One region of the Halomonas sp. 113 genome, then DNA from elsewhere that is predicted to be linked to it. Evidence: riboswitches for the same ligand, from Rfam matches in the RefSeq annotation. Region 1 holds a riboswitch; the other holds the start of a gene.
What was found. Region 1 has a riboswitch for thiamine pyrophosphate ahead of YERSI8AC_RS16620 (sodium:solute symporter family transporter). Riboswitches for the same ligand answer to the same signal wherever they lie in the genome.

Region 1 (3,208 bases):
GCGTGCAGGGTTTCGCTCTCTTCCCGCGGTAAATGCTCATAGTCATAAGCGGTGAGTTCTTGGGTAATCCCCTGGTGGTAGCTAAAGATGCGGCGCATTTTAACCAGCCGGGAACGGTAAGTGATGATCTTGCGCATTAGCACATCATTACCATTTTCCAGCAGTTCGTCTTCCAGATCGCTTAACGCCGTTTCGAACTCAAGCAGGCTATCGATATAAAAGCCCGCAGAAATATACATCACCCGCAGCGCGACATGTTCCGGCGAATGGGCCAGCAAGGCTTTACCGTGCTCGTTGAATAGCCGTTCTATGGAGAGCGCTTGGCCGGGATGGAGGGTGACCAGAAATCGCTCCCCCACAAAGAAACAGACCTGTTGAGGCAGATAGTTTAGTTCGGCATCAAAGGAGGAGATGCCACGATAAATAATCAAGGTGTGATTATCAAACTCTTCAATTTTTGGCGGATGGCGCTCTTTGTGGGCATCTTGAATCGCCATGGGGTGAAACTCAAACGCCTCTAAAATCGCCCGCTCGCTTTGTTGGGACTCGCCCTGCATATCGATCCAGATATGGCTGCCAGGCGTCGCCTGCCAGACAGCCAACAGGCTTTCATCCCCCTCGTGGGTCTCACCTTCAGGGGTAGTCAGAAGAGTTCGAATCATGGATGTCCTTGCGAATAGCTAGCGTTAAGTAGGCTAACAGCACACTCACCAGCGTTGAGGCGATTAACGCCCCGACGAATGGCCCCAAGGTAGGGACACTGCCCGGAAAACTGGCGGCCACCATCCCGGCGACCAAGCTTCCTTGGCTTAACCACCCTGGGAGAATGGCACCCAGCAGCCCCGCGATGCCACCTACAATGGCGGCCAGTGGCGTCATTCGTTGCCACAGGCCCAACAGCACAGGTACCACAATGGCAGCACACAGCAGGTCGGCAATCAAAAACAGACGCAGTACTGACAACCCCTGCAAGGCAATTAATACCACCGGTACCATTACTACCACTGTCACCCAGCGGGCAGCCACCAGTGATACGCCCTGCTGCTCGCTGCGCGCGACCACCAACGAGGCAATACCATTTTGCAGCGTATCAACACTGGAGGCCACCAAGGTCACCGCTAATACCAAGGCGGGTAGCGTCAGCCAAACAGGAGCATCACTTAACAGGGCAAAAAATGGCATCGGCGGCTCGCCTAATGGCACACCACTTATCGCGGCCAATACACCCAGACCACCAATCACCATGACGACGACTACCGTCATTGCGCCACCTAACCATGCCCCGCGCCCCAGGCTTTGATCGTCTTGAGCGGCCCACACGCGCTGCCAATAGCCTTGATGGAAGAGATTGGCCGCGGTAACCGCGATCACTAGCGTTAACGCTACGCTGAGCGCACTGGTGATGGGAATGGCAGGAAGCGCAGCCTCGTTGGGAATAGTGGGAAGCCGCCATAGGGCCATGCCACCGACCACACACAGCAGTACCAGTAACAACCACGCCTGCCAACGGTCAGTGGCAAGGCTGGCCCGTAGACCACCTGCCGCAGTATAGATGAGCGTGGTAAGCGCCACGCCAATAATCACCAGTGCGGGGGGCACATCGGAAAGCAGCGCGGTAATGGCGCCAATAGCGGTTAGCTCGGCAGCTAAAAAGCACGCCATATAGGCGATTGATACCAGCGTTACCCAGCGCCTTACACCAGGGCCATAGCACGCTTCGGCAAACTCGGCGATGCTGCGCCCCTCGGGCAGCGCCCGGCGAATCTTCGGCCCATACAGCCCCAAGACGATAAACGGCAGCGCAGAGCCTAATGCATAGCCTGCCAGGGCCAGCGGGCCAACAAAGGCGCCGATTTCAGGAGGAGCAAAGAGAATCCATGCGCCCATGCCGGAGGCAAGGAAGGAGAGCCCCAGGGTAGATGCCGTTTGCGAGTTACGGGCGGTGACATAGTCATCAAGTGGGCCATTCACCCAGCGAGCCCGGAGGCCTAAGTAAGCAAAGCAGCACAGCGCCGCACCAAGCACGGCTAACGTTAGGTAAAGCATGTCGCACTTCCTCCGCCGGTACGAACCGGATCAGGTTCCAGGGTCTGCGTAGCCGCATCTCAGCCCTTTTATGCAGGGCTCCCCTGGCGACAGTGAATGTAGGTGTTTTGCTAAGCGCTTTTTCTAAGTACGTTTTTGGGTACTGTTCGAAGCGCTGTCTCAAGAACTATTCTCAATCAAAATCATAGCTTAGTAAAGTTAAGGTGCGCTGGTCGCCTCTTAGCGAGGCACTCGCCCCATCAGGTAGAACTCCTCATTGGGTGGCGTACCTGCCAGGGTAACCAACCGATTCGACAAGCCAAAAAACGCCGCGATCGCGCCTATATCCCAGCAATCCTCTTGACTAAAGCCTACTTCCAGCAGGCGGGCAAGCCATTCATCAGTCATTTCACCCACATCGATGGCACAGTGCATGGCGAAATCGAGCATCACCCGGTGGCGCTCGCTAATCGGCGCCACCCGATGGTTGATCGCCACTTGGTCAGCGAGTAGCGGGTCTTTACTGTAAATGCGCACCAGTGCCCCGTGAGCAACCACACAATATAGGCAGCGATTACGTGCGCTGGTAGCCACTACAATCATCTCTTTTTCGGCTTTGGTGAGGGTATCTGATTCGCGCTCCATCAACGCATCGTGATAGGCAAAAAAAGCACGAAATTCAGCAGGGCGATGGGCCAACATCAGAAAGACATTGGGCACAAAACCCGCTTTACCCTGAACGGTCAAAATGGTATTGCGAATATCGTCAGGCAGGTCATCCAATGTTTCAGGCACGTTAAAACGACTTAATGATGAAGACATGCTCACCTCTTTCTTGTTAAGTTTAGCCATCTCATAAAAACGGCTTAGCGGTTGTGTAACAAAAAGCTGAATTAAGAGGCTTTTATTCAGCCGCCCTACTCGCCATACTGAAGATTCGTTCTGTGACAAAAAAACATGCGCTACTCTTAATAAACAGTTCGTTCAAAGGGACACTGTCATGAGCCATAACGAAGCCAAGGAACATACCCCCGGTCGTCTAAACGAGCTGTTTACTGACCCTTACCGAGCATTTGAAAATGATACCGATGAGCGTCAGCTGCACATTCGTATAATGCTACATATGCTGCTTGCCCGCCCAATGACACGGGGTCAAATGACACTTCGCGTCATTCATGGCTGG
Region 2 (3,208 bases), 1.6 Mb from region 1:
TCCAATTAGTATTCATAAAAATAAATCCCCTAATATTTGCTCATGTATGAATGCTTGTACTATCCCCAGCGATTAATAAGAAACGGTTGATAGTAGGGGTTAATTATCTCTAACGCCTTTTGAGGCAGCGCATTCCCTATCTTGATTTGGCGATAGATCCAGAACAACATCAGCACATCTCGCCAATACGTCGTTAGGTTAAGATTAGCCATATCATTAAACGTCAACAAGCCGCTACGGATCTCTGACTCATATTCCAATAGTTTGCGTATGGTCGTCGGGGAGGTGCCAATTGGCATTAAAGGTACTGTGCCTGGCTGGGGTATAGTTTCATTACTATTCAAAAGTTCAAGCGCACGCTCATGTGTGCTTTCATAGACGTGAATAGAACCAACTTGATGTGTGTAGTGACCGATTTTGCAGCCTATGCGGGCAGCAATATACTCTTGCAAGAAAGTAAAAGAGAAAATATCGTTCAGCATGCCAACGTAGGCATCATTTGCACGCATATAGCTGACCATGTTCAACTTTTCTTCGCGGAGTAGCAACTGAAGACCCAAGGTACATGAAACGTCGATATTGCGTCGATAAAGATCTTCTTCCGCACTAAATATTTGAAGGACAGCGCGCTTACTGTCGGGATCGTCATTTTTAAGGATATCAATCACTCGTTCGATTTGATCGAGCGTGTCTGCACCAAAGTTTTTAAGACGAGCTCCGTAACCAGTACCAGGTAAGCTTATACCATCTGGGCTGTAGCGTTGCATTGAAGGGGCGTACCAGGAAATAAATGCTAAGTCGTTTTTACCTGATAAATACCATAACGCTTCTGCATAATTAAAAACAACATTTTGTTTGCGTATTTTGCTTAGACAAAAACGATCAGGAGGATTGTCGAGTCGGATATTGAAGCCAATGAGTTCTCGCTCTTTATTTCCTCTAGGTGAGTTAACATATTCATATTCAAAGCAGATTTTATGCAGTGTATCTCTGTAGAGGCTGGTGAAATTCGTATAATGTTTGTGCATCATTATATTCATCTCTTTCGGTGGACAAAGAGGCGTATTTTGCTGATACGAATGATGGCGAGTAGTTTAAAAAGCTGAATTGGAGCTGTGAATCGCGTTTGATTTTTCTTTGACGATCAAACTGTGCAAATTAAAGGCTTTCACGACAGTATCTGCGACGTGATCAGCTAAGGCTTCATTGAAGTTGAGTTTTCCGTTTATAACTTTCGCCCAGCGGCAGTCCGCAGCATCATCACCAGGCCGTAGCTCGCCATCAACGTAGTGACATAAAAGGGCAACCAAGGCGAAGTGGTGGTGACTTCCCTCTGGGTCATATCCGATTACTTCTACTACATCAATTAACGGTCCTACCAATGCTGTGATACCGGTTTCCTCCATTAATTCGCGCTTTGCTGCACAATGTAGGCTTTCTCCCGGTTCCACTGATCCTCCGGGGAAGCCCCAAGTGCCCCGTTGAGGTTCTTTACTGCGTTGGACGAGGAGAACTTCATTATTACGCAGAGTTACGGCGATTGCTGCCAAGCGTGGCTTGGCAAGTACGGAGTTCAGGCGGTTTTTATCAGACGTGTTAAAAGGGGAGGTACTACTGAGCGTAGATGCGTTAGCGGGCGTTGAGTTACCTTGCGACACGATACACTCCTGCATTGAGATTCGGATAATACAGGCGTAGGTGTCAAAACAGATTCATATATGGTTTATGTCCGTTCCTACGCCGGTATCAGCCGGATCAGGTTCAAAGGGTTTGGATAACTCCATCTCAGCCTGAATAATAGGCACCCCTCGGAAAAGTTACTGTTACTATGAGTTTTAGTATAAGTCAATATTTGGGGGGCAATTCAATGCGGCGGCTTGGCGGACGCCGGGGCGGTTTTGACACCTTCTTCGCACACTTGGCTAACGGCTAACGGCTAACGGCTAACGGCTAACGGCTAACGGCTAATTGGCCCGGCTTATTCGCCAAAATCACCGCCCGCCGCGGTGCAGGGTAGCCTTCAATGGTGCGGGTGCGGTCGTTGGGGTCGAGAAAATCAGCCAACGATTGGTAGGTCATCCACTCCGTCGAGCGCTGCTCGTCTAACGTGGTAACGGCTTCATCGACCACGCGCACGTTGGTAAAGCCGCAGCGCTCCAGCCAGTGGCAGAGTGCTTGAGAAGAGGGCAGGAAGTAGACGTTGGGCATGGCGGCGTAACGTTCGCCGGGCACAAATACGGTCTGCTCGTCGCCTTCGACTACCAGGGTTTCTAGCACCAGCTCGCCGCCCGGAACTAACGCGGCTTTTAGCTGCTGAAGATGTTCCAACGGGGCAGGGCGATGGTAGAGCACGCCCATGGAAAATACCGTATCGAAAAAGCCCAGATTCTCAGGCACATCTTCAATGCCCACGGGTAAAAACTGCGTTTTGCCGCCATCCGCATCACCCACAAAGTGGCGTACTGCCTGAAACTGCCAGTAGAAACGTGGCGAAGGGTCGATGATTAGCACAAAAGCAGCACCTGCCCCGGCCATCCGCCAAGCGTGGTAACCGCTGCCGCCACCCACATCGAGCACTTTGCGATATTTTAGCGGTGCCAGGTGTGGCGCCACTCTTTGCCACTTCCAGTCAGAGCGCCACTCGGTGTCGATATAAATGCCGCCTAGCTGAAAAGGGCCTTTACGCCATGGGGCAAGCTTTCTAAGCAGGTTAAAGCATTGGCGCTGCTGGCTATCGCTAAGATCGAGATCAACGCTGACGGTGTCGCTGTTTAAATCCACGCGCCGCTCGGCGGGCAGCACCGGAAGCTTGGCCACGGCTTTTTCCCAGGCGGATAAATCGCCGTGGCGGTTACGGTCAAGCCCGTGAGCTAACTGCTCGGGAAGCTTCGCTAACCAGGGCGTTAGTGAGGCATCAAGCGTAGCTTGATCTAAAAACGCCTGATAAATTGCGCGATGATCGTCGGGTAGTGGCGCCACCTTTAACCCTCCTTAAACGCAATCAGTGAGGCAAAGTTAAGGTACTGGAACCAGGTCATCGAACGTGGAAAACCTGCTTGTTTCAAACGACCATGAAGTGCATCGAGGGTATCCGGCACCAGTACGTTCTCAAGAGCGGTGCGCTTCTGGCTGATTTCCAGATCACTGTAGCCATTGGCGCGCTTGAAATCGTGGTAGCGTTCTACCCGCCAGGCGTTGTCGCGCTCGT

Region 2: linked by a shared signal. The riboswitch ahead of YERSI8AC_RS08875 (NUDIX hydrolase) and the one ahead of YERSI8AC_RS16620 (sodium:solute symporter family transporter) in region 1 are both predicted to bind thiamine pyrophosphate.

Annotation. Positions count from the first base shown of each region.
Region 1 covers NZ_LR881453.1:3,504,423-3,507,630, forward strand. The annotation lists gene corA (magnesium/cobalt transporter CorA) at 1-662, opposite strand, end outside; gene YERSI8AC_RS16620 (sodium:solute symporter family transporter) at 634-2,046, opposite strand; TPP riboswitch at 2,036-2,141, opposite strand; gene YERSI8AC_RS16625 (peroxidase-related enzyme) at 2,266-2,847, opposite strand; gene YERSI8AC_RS16630 (hypothetical protein) at 3,026-3,208, shown strand, end outside.
Region 2 covers NZ_LR881453.1:1,893,369-1,896,576, forward strand. The annotation lists gene YERSI8AC_RS08865 (class I SAM-dependent methyltransferase) at 1-16, opposite strand, end outside; gene YERSI8AC_RS08870 (thymidylate synthase) at 60-1,031, opposite strand; gene YERSI8AC_RS08875 (NUDIX hydrolase) at 1,095-1,658, opposite strand; TPP riboswitch at 1,716-1,819, opposite strand; gene cmoB (tRNA 5-methoxyuridine(34)/uridine 5-oxyacetic acid(34) synthase CmoB) at 1,951-2,979, opposite strand; gene cmoA (carboxy-S-adenosyl-L-methionine synthase CmoA) at 2,982-3,208, opposite strand, start outside.